3 regions of the Caballeronia sp. DA-9 genome follow, and region 3 is predicted to be linked to each of the others. Evidence: predicted binding sites of a transcription regulator. Region 3 holds the regulator's gene; each other region holds the start of a gene.

Region 1 (3,279 bases), 980 kb from region 3:
ACCGTAATTCCATTCAGCATTTCAGAACCGGGCACGCCATGTGCGACTGCAGCACTGTCCCGGTAAATCCGGCCGTTGCCTGCTTGACAATATGTCAGCAAATGAAACCTTCGGTAACAGTGACGGATTTCATCGAACCCGGCGGCTGGCATAGGGTCAATCGTATTACGTAGTCAGTTGTGAACAGAACGGGCGGTTGCAATGCGACTACCAGAAAGGTATCCAGGGCGGTCTCAGGACACGATTTACGCCGCCTGCGTTGCCACTGTCCCGGTAACAACAATCGTCAGAGAGGAATTGAATATGTTGCAAGTCAAGAAGATGCTGCTCGGTACTGCTTTTGTCGCTCTTGCAGGTTCCGCGTTCGCGCAGACCGCACAGCCGTCCGCCGCCGATGCTGGTGGCCAGACACCCGCCCAGGTGACGCCCGCGCCGCAAAATCTCACGGCTCCGGCGCCTACGGATCCGCTCGTTCAGAAGCGCAATGCGAACGCTCAGGCCAATGCCGAGTACAAGGCATCGAAGAAGGCGTCCAAGCAGGAAATGAAGGCAACCAGCAAGGAAGCCAAGGAGCAGTACAAGGAGCAAGTGCGCAACGCCAAGATCAACAAGAAAGCCGACAAGCAAACGGCCAATGACGAACTCAAGTCCGCCGAACCGAATGGCCCGCAGGACACGAACCTGCAGCACTAAGCGCAATGTATCGATGAACGCGGCCAGATTCATTGCGCCGCGTTTATAAAAAATAGAAGGAGAACATGATGACGCGGACCACACATCGTTTATTGGCTACCTTGCTTGCTGGCGCGTTTGCGACCGCTGCGACCGCATCGATAGCGCAAACCACCACCGAGCCCACGCACGCCGAAAAGAAGGCAGCAAAGAAGCAGGCTGACGCCGACAAGGATGCGAATGTCGCGCAAGCCAAGGCCGACAAGAAGAAGACCGAATCGCAATCCGAGGCGAACGAAGCCGCGGCTGATGCGAAGCTGAAGAGCGCAAAGAAAGCGGATTGATCTTTGCCTGGATGTTTTAGGCATTGGCATGGCCCGTCGAGCGCAAGCTCGGCGGGCCATTGTTTTTAAGGGCCAAAAGCGTTCCACAATCAAGCGCTTGCGTGAGCAGGTTGTATGGATATACAGTGTGCGTCACCCGTTTTTGTGATGACGCGCCGTGCTTTCGCCCATTCCCGTCCCTGCTGTCGAACCATCGCCGAAAGTAGAATCCGCCGTTCCGGATACGGCGCTTTATCTCGCCAAGCTCAACGAGGCCCAGCGCGAAGCCGTGGAATACGGAACCGATGTCAAGAATCCGGCTGGCGCGTTGCTCGTGATCGCGGGTGCGGGATCGGGCAAGACGAACACGCTTGCGCATCGTGTGGCGCACTTGCTGGTAAAGGGCGCCGATCCGCGCCGAATCCTGCTGCTGACTTTTTCGCGGCGCGCGGCCAGCGAAATGACGCGCCGGGTGACGCGCATTGCCACACATGCGCTTGGAAATCGCAGCGGGTTGGCACAGGGGCTCACTTGGTCGGGCACGTTTCACAGCGTGGGCGCGCGTTTGTTGCGCGACTACGCGGATCTGGTCGGACTGTCGCCGTCATTCACCATCAACGACCGTGAGGATTCCGCCGATCTGATGAACCTCGTGCGGCACGAACTGGGTTTATCGGCGAAGGAAAAGCGCTTTCCGGCCAAGTCCACGTGCTTTGCCATCTACTCGCGCGTGGTCAATACGGGTGCGCCGCTCCCGACCGTGCTCGACCAGGCGTTTCCGTGGTGTCGCGAATGGGAGGACGACCTGCGGCGTCTTTTCGCCGCTTATGTCCACGCGAAGCAGCAGCAAAGCGTGCTCGACTACGACGACCTGCTGCTCTACTGGTCGCATCTGGCGGCGGAGCCATCGGTGGCGGCGGATTTGTCGAGCCGTTTCGACCATGTTCTCGTCGACGAATACCAGGACACCAACAAGCTCCAGGCGTCCATCCTGCTTTCAATGAAACCCGACGGCCGCGGCCTGACCGTCGTCGGCGACGACGCGCAGTCCATCTACTCGTTTCGCGGCGCGACGGTGCGCAACATCCTCGATTTTCCGAATCACTTCGATCCGCCCGCCAAATGCGTGACGCTCGAGCGTAACTACCGCTCCACGCAGCCGATCCTGGCGGCATCGAATGCGGTGATCGGGCTCGCCACCGAGCGATACACAAAAAACCTCTGGACGGACAAGGCGTCGGCGCAACGGCCGCGCCTTGTTTCCGTCGCCGACGAAGCCGATCAGGCGCGCTATGTGGTCGAGCAGGTGCTCGAAGCGCGGGAAGGCGGCATGACGCTCAAGCAGCAAGCCGTGCTGTTCCGTGCCGCCCATCACAGCGCGGCGCTCGAAATCGAGCTCACGCGGCGCAACATTCCGTTCGTGAAGTTCGGCGGGTTGAAGTTCCTCGATTCCGTCCATGTAAAAGATATGTTGGCCGTATTGCGCTGGGCCGAGAACCCGCGGGACCGTGTTGCGGGATTTCGCGTGGTGCAGTTGCTGCCGGGTATCGGACCGGCCATCGCTGGACGCGTACTGGATCAGGTGGCGGAGCGCGGCGATACGTCAGCCGCGTTGGCGGCATTCGCGCCGCCACCACGCGCGAGTGAGGACTGGCCGGTCTTCGCCGGGTTGATGGCAAAGGTCTGCGCGCGGGAAAGCGGCTGGCCGGCCGAATTCGAGATGATCCGGCGCTGGTATGAACCGCATCTGGAGCGCAATCACGAAGACGCGGCAATCCGTCATGGCGACGTGCTGCAGATGGAAAGCATTGCATCGACGTATCCCACGCGCGAGCGTTTCCTCACGGAACTCACACTCGATCCGCCCGATGCCACGAGCGACGAATCGGGTGTGCCGCTTATCGATGAAGACTATCTGATTCTCTCCACCATCCATTCCGCGAAGGGTCAGGAATGGAAGAACGTGTTTGTGCTCAACGGCGTGGACGGCTGCATTCCGTCGGACATGGGCACGGGCAGCGACGAGGAAATCGATGAAGAACGGCGGCTGTTATACGTCGCCATGACGCGGGCAAAAGAGGATCTGCACATTGTCACGCCGCAGCGGTTCTACGTGCACAACCAGACCGCCATGGGCGACCGTCACGTGTGGGCGGCGCGTACGCGTTTCATTCCCGCGCATCTGATGCCGCAATTCGAAGCGCGCGCGTGGCCGCACGTGCCGGAGCCTGCTGCGCCGACCGCCGCGGGATTGGCGGCAGCGGCGAAGGCGAAGCTGGACATT
Region 2 (3,279 bases), on a different replicon from region 3:
ACTGCACTCCAGCCTTCGCCACGAACGCCGAGCGGATTGCGTGCTTATGCCGGCCGTCATCGAGCAGCGCGAGGCAACGTTCGAACTTATCGCGCCGCGCCGCATGAAAGCCAGGCGAATGAAGATCTGCCGGAGCGCGTTGAAACGGATGAAAAAACGCGCCCGCCAGCGGCGTGAAGATCGCGTCCCAGCACAGCAAGCCGAAAAGCGAATTGATCAGCGTGTTCTCGACGTAATGCACGCTTGCGCCCGGCTCGCTGAGTGCGTCGCGAACGATCATTTCCACCGGGGCAACCTTGGCCGGCATGGGCAAGACAACCTCGAGACGCTCGACCGCGCGCGGCCTGCTTACGGGCTCCGTGGGAAGCCCGAGCTTGCGCCGAAGCCTTGGCAACATGCGTGCTGCCCGTTGCGCCTCCTCTTCGGTCCCCGGGTCATTGCATGCGTCGCGCGCCAGGGAGTATGCATCGGAATAAAGACCGGCCCGTTCCATTACCCGCATGCGCCTATGCCGCGCGCCCGGAAACGCGCAGGTCCGATACGCCGACAGCGCCGCCTCCCAGTAACAAAGCCGTTCGCAGTGCTGCCCGAGGCGATACAACAGCTTCTGCCGGCGTTGCTCGAGCCACGCGCGCTCGCACGTCAACGCTTCTATATTGGAAATCATGGCTTCGATGGATGGCAAATCATTGATGGTGTCGAGCAGGTCGCGGTATGCGCGCGTCGCCAGAAATGAATCGATATCCGTACGGCTCTGGAATGCGCGCGACGACCGTTCGAGCACGACGCGCTCATAGCGTACGATCCCCAGGTCCGCGAGCACGAACTCCGCCCAGCTTTGCCGCAAGTTGCCGAAGAACATGAGCCTCAAGCGCTCGCACAAGCTGCTTACGTTCAGGCGGATCACGACGTCGTGCGAGTCCGGGTGCCATTGCCTGTAAACTTGCGCCCCGGGATACGCCGCCAGCAACGATTCCTGTAATTCGGCTTTTCGCGTGCTGGCCGCGCCCCGGACGGGCGGGAAAATCTTCGCCAGTTCGGGCCTGGTGTGAAGGGAAAAGATTTCGTCGAGCGTGATTGCGGGATCTGGATCTGCCCAGCCAAGCGCACTCAGCGGCGCGAGTGCTTCGCAAGGACATCCGATTTCCTCGTAGACGAGTCTACTCGCGCGGAAGTACGGACCCACGCGCATCAGCATGCGTACGAGCAGCGCCCGCGATGCCAGCGGCAACGCTGGAAATTCGCGCAGGAAAACGCGTTCGTCTTGCACCCACAGGTCGTCGTAGCGATCCGCGAGCCATTGAAGCGCGCGCTCGAAGTTCACCAGGTAATAGAAACGCCGCTGAAAATCAGGCAGCGGCGTCGAAGTAGAGTCGCTCATGATGACTGTATGTATATACAGTCATCATGATACCGCCGAAGGCGTCTTGCTGAAACGTAACGGTACTTTGCTGAACAAAAAGCGCGAACCGCACGCGAAAAAAATAGGGGCCGGGTGCGCATTCTGAAAAGTGCACTCCAATGTCGTGCCGCGCAGACAGCGACATCAAAAATTGACCGCGCGGTGCAGGCAAACGTTCAACGCAATGGCATCATATGCGCCTTGCTCTTCAATGCCCGGCACCCCTACATGTCCAACCTGATCGTCCACGGCGGCATCCCGCTACGCGGTGAAATCACTCCGTCCGCCAACAAGAACGCCGTCCTGCCCATTCTTTGCGCCACCCTTCTGACGGACCAGCCGTTGCGGCTTGTCGGTGTTCCCGAGATCACCGACGTCAAGAAGATCCTCGATATTTTCCGCATGCTCGGCAGCAGCGTGTCAATGGACTTTGCAACCGGTGTTCTACAGTTGCATCATCATGCAACGCGGTTCGATCCGGCCGAACACCGGCTGCCCGAGGAGATGCGTTCTTCCATCATGCTGGTGCCGCCGCTCGTTGCGCGCTTCGGCGTGGCGCGCCTCGAAAACGACGTCAAGGGCTGCACGCTCGGCGTGCGCGAGATCGACCCGCACGTCGAGGTCTTCGAGCGCTTCGGCGCGCGCATCGAGCGGACGTCCGACTCGTTGATCGTGCGCGCCGACACGCAGATGAGCGCGAACGATCACTGGTTCGACTATGCGTCGGTAACGACCACCGAGAACTTCGTGCTCTGCGCTGCGTCGGCAAACGGCACGTCCTCGCTGGTCAACGCGGCGTCGGAGCCGCACGTGCAGGAGTTCTGCCGTTTTCTCGCGATGCTCGGCGTGGCAATCGAGGGTATCGGAACCTCGCGCATCACCGTGACAGGCGGCAAGAAGCTGGGCGGCGGCGAGTTCCGTTTCAGCGAGGATTTCCATGAGATCGCGACGTTCCTCGCGCTTGGTGCAATCACGGGCGGCGACATCGCGGTGAAAAATACGGCGCCTGAACAGTTTCCGCTGATCGACCGGACCTTCGCGAAATTCGGCGTGCACGTGGAGCACAGCAGCGGCTGGTCGCGTACCGTTCGCGACGGCCCGCTGCGCGTGCGCCGGCCGTTCACGCAGAACATCCTCACCAAGGTCGAGGCGGCGCCGTGGCCCTACCTTCCTGTCGACCTGCTGCCGATCTTCATCGCGCTTGGCGTGAAGGCCGAGGGCAGCGCGATGTTCTGGAACAAGGTGTATGACGGCGCCATGGGCTGGTCGGGCGAACTGTCGAAGTTCGGCGCGCACGTGTTCCTGTCGGACCCACATCGGCTGATCACGTTCGGAGGGCTCACGCTCACGCCGGCCAAGGTCGAAAGCCCGTACATCATTCGCGTGGCGATCGCGTTGCTGATGGTTGCCGCGAGCATCGAGGGGCGCTCGGAGATCATCAACGCCCTGCCGATCCGGCGCGCGCATCCGCGCTTTGTCGAGAACCTGCGATCGGTCGGGGCGAACGTGGAATGGACCAGTAGCGAATAATGCGAAGCGGCGCGTCAATGCACGAGGTATTCGCCGTGCATTGACGCGCTGCAAAGCGCGCAAACGCTTTCCTTCAAGGCAATGCCCTTAATCATCGTCTTTTCACGCCTGAAATCAGGTGCTTCCAATTAAAGACATCCATTCATTCAAGCCTGCTCAAATTAAATAATTACTCGAACTGAGCGGCGTCAGACGTTAGTGCCATCGATTTGCGAATAAACTCTCGGCTGCCTGTATGGCATGCTATTGGCAAATCTACTAAACGAACGCTTAAAAAATTCAGCTAAACAAAGACGTATGTGCGTGAGCCTCATTGAGCCGCCGCGCTCTTAATCAACTCGCCAGAA
Region 3 (3,279 bases):
GCCTGCAGGTGGATCTGGTGGTGGTCGGACACCGTTGCCGCACGGGCCTTGCACGGTGGTGGATGGGCGCGGGTAACACACCGCTGATGGACCGTGTGTCGTGCAGCATTTTGGTGGCCGTGTCGCCGGTCGGATCAACGGCCGAGCAGGAGGACGCGGCGCATGCCGCAGTGCCTGCGAAGGCGGAAGTGAATGCTTGACGACGAACCTGCCCGGTTCACCCGTTCAACTCGATACCCACCAGTTTCCACGAGAACAGGCCGTATCGTTTGAGAATGGCCGAGTAGCGCGCGTCTCCGGCGCCATGCTGGTAGTTGACCGCGAAGGTATCGAAACTCCTGTAGCCAGCAGTAGTCCGAGGCGGCTGTTTGGGCGCGGGTTGGGCAGGCGTGCTCGTCACGGGCGGCGGTTGTGGCGAGGCTGGCGGTGTTCCAGCAGCCGTGGGATCGCTCGAAGACGGAGCCGGTGGTTTCTCGCCGGGCTCGCCTCGCGGCGGCATGCCATTTAAAATCGCCGCTACGCCATCCGGCGTTGCATACGAATCCACGAGCGGGCCAATCAACGCCGCGCCGATCATTGCACCAAGTAGCGCCAGCGGATTGCCGCTTTTTTGCACATCGATCTTTCGCGTAATCAGTTGACCGACCTGGTCCTTCAGGCTCTCACGCAACAGCGGGAAGTCCACGTATGCATTCACCGTCGCGGCGTCGCGAGCGTCGGCGGCGCGTTTGATCCTGTCGAGCGCGATATACGGGGACGCGTAGAACATCCCGAGCGCCGCGATGACCGCAACCACAATCAATGCAGTTAAAACCGACTTGCTCGTACGAGACATACGTCAGGGCGCCTTCGTGCAAATGAGCTGAATAACTGGATGAGCGAACCGCGAATTTCCGGGCGCGAGAAGTCCAACCACTGTTAGTTGACCGCGCCGCCACGAAATCGATCCCTCAAACTCATTGGCAAAAAAACGACCCGAAGGTTCATGCAAGCAAGCCACCTTCGACACCCGCACGTTCTTCGTCGACGCAGCGGTCGATCATGCGCGACACCGCTTCAATATTTCCAACCATGATGACGCGCGATTCACCGCGATAAACGCGTACCGGTGCACGCCGCTCAGCCTGCGCATGCACGGAAGCATTCAGCGACACACGCGCGAACGCTGGCTGCCGCGACGGCAGGACGGGCGGTTCGTCGAAGAGGTCTGGCGTATGGGTGTCCTTGCGCGTCTTGCAGGAAATCAGCGCGCGCAAATGCCGAAAGCGGCCGAACTCCCGGAATTGCCTGAACGAAAGTGGTGAGCGCGCTGCGGGCGCAAAAGAAGCTGACGCAGCCGATAAAAACGCGACAGAAAACAGACGGGCAAATCGTTCCATGATGTTTCTCCGTGAACAATAGGGTGCGCGCCGGTCAATCGCGAATGCGATGTCCGTCACGCTTTACAAAACCGGAAATTCGACTGTGGCGCGGCCGGAAGCAGGAGCACCCGTTGCCGCCACGCAGATTCAGAAAACAGCGTCTTGAACGAAAGAACCGAACAAAACCAAACGCCGTCGTTAATTCAACAGCATCCGGCGCGCGTCAGAGTTCGCCGGATCGAATCAGTCCTACAGCAATACCTTCAAGTGCGAATTCGTCGCTGCCCGAAGCCACGAAGATATTTTCGTAGTCAGGATTTTCGGCGATCAGTTCAACCCCGTCAGGACGGCGCTTCCAGCGTTTCACCGTTACGTCGTCGCCAAGGCGCGCGACAACGATCTGGCCATCCTTGGCTTCGTTCTTCTTTTGCACCGCGAGAAGGTCGCCGTCGAAGATGCCTGCGTCTCGCATGGAAAGTCCGCGAACCTTCAGCAGATAGTCGGGCTTGCTGGAGAACAAGGCCGGATCACAGGCGAAATGCTGCGAGATATGTTCCTGCGCAAGGATCGGGCTGCCCGCAGCCACGCGCCCGACCAGCGGCAATGACAATTGCATGATACTGGCATGCGGCAACGTGAATTGATGCGGTCCGTCGTCGGGACCTGCCTGGTTCAGCAAGCGGATACCGCGTGACGATCCGGCGGCCAGCTCGATCACTCCTTTACGAGCCAGTGCACGAAGATGTTCCTCGGCGGAATTGGCCGAACTGAAGCCAAGTTCCGCGGCAATCTCGGCGCGCGTGGGCGGAAATCCCGTCCGCTCGATAGCGCGCTGGATCAGTTCAAACACCTCTTGCTGCCGCGCAGTCAGTTTGCTCATTTTGGTCACGTGCTTTAGCCCCTTGTCTGGTCCGCGATCCACTGTATGGATGAACAGATGCCTGTAGTTTTATACAGTATTCGCCGCTTTTCAAGCTTTACTTTAAGTTCGACGTCGTTTGCACCACACGACAGCCCAAAATGCGGCGCTTCAACAGCCATTTATTGGTCGCAACGCCGCTTCCAGCCTTCATTAGCACTTTTCGATCTAAAAGAATGAGGAACAATTATTTTTAATAATGAAAGCCCGTCGATAGACTCAGCCCATCAAACACCATAAGACGGAGAACGGGGAATGCTGAGTCGGAATTCGGGATGGGGCGCGCGTGCAAGGAAACTGCTGGCGACAGCGGTTATCGGGGCCGCGTCGGGGGTAGGGATGATCGCGCAGGCGCACGCCGATACCTCGTTTCTCAACGTGTCGTACGACCCGACGCGTGAGCTGTATCAGGACTTCAATCAGGCTTTCGGCAAGAAATGGAAAGCCGAGACTGGCGAAACCGTCACGTTCAAGCAGTCGCACGGCGGCTCGGGCGGTCAGGCGCGCGCCGTTCTGGATGGCTTGCAAGCCGATGTGGTGACGCTGGCGCTTGCTTACGACATCGATGCGTTGTCGGCGAAGGGCATCGTGGCGCAGGACTGGCAAAAACGCCTCCCGGACAATGCGTCGCCGTACACGTCGACGATCGTCTTCCTCGTGCGCAAGGGCAACCCGAAGCAGATCAAGGACTGGCCGGATCTGGTCAAGCCGGGTGTATCGATTGTGACGCCGAACCCCAAGACGTCCGGCGGCGCACGCTGGAACTACCTCGCGGCGTGGGCGTATGCGGAACATCTGCCGGGCGGAAATGCAACGACGGCCAAGGACTTCGTGACGAAGCTGTATAAAAACGCCGGCGTGCTGGATTCAGGCGCGCGTGGCGCGACCACGAGCTTCGTGCAGCGTGGTCAGGGCGACGTGCTGATTGCGTGGGAAAACGAGGCGTTTCTGTCGTTGAAGGAGTTCGGTCCGGACAAGTTCGAGATCGTGGTCCCCTCG

What was found. Region 3 encodes LexA, which represses DNA repair genes until DNA is damaged. Its sites were predicted from a motif close to ACTGTATNNNNATACAGT; they were not measured.
Region 1: the regulator LexA is predicted to act here: its motif matches at 1,126-1,143, upstream of ACRWA7_RS28390 (ATP-dependent helicase).
Region 2: the regulator LexA is predicted to act here: its motif matches at 1,386-1,403, upstream of ACRWA7_RS03425 (VRR-NUC domain-containing protein).

The regions. Positions count from the first base shown of each region.
Region 1 covers NZ_CP195133.1:2,642,694-2,645,972, reverse strand. The annotation lists gene ACRWA7_RS28400 (hypothetical protein) at 304-693, shown strand; gene ACRWA7_RS28395 (hypothetical protein) at 762-1,016, shown strand; gene ACRWA7_RS28390 (ATP-dependent helicase) at 1,186-3,279, shown strand, end outside.
Region 2 covers NZ_CP195131.1:746,373-749,651, reverse strand. The annotation lists gene ACRWA7_RS03425 (VRR-NUC domain-containing protein) at 1-1,381, opposite strand, end outside; gene ACRWA7_RS03420 (UDP-N-acetylglucosamine 1-carboxyvinyltransferase) at 1,631-2,932, shown strand.
Region 3 covers NZ_CP195133.1:1,660,130-1,663,408, forward strand. The annotation lists gene ACRWA7_RS23900 (universal stress protein) at 1-200, shown strand, start outside; gene ACRWA7_RS23905 (DUF2939 domain-containing protein) at 218-835, opposite strand; gene ACRWA7_RS23910 (hypothetical protein) at 984-1,379, opposite strand; gene lexA (transcriptional repressor LexA) at 1,585-2,241, opposite strand; gene ACRWA7_RS23920 (sulfate ABC transporter substrate-binding protein) at 2,536-3,279, shown strand, end outside.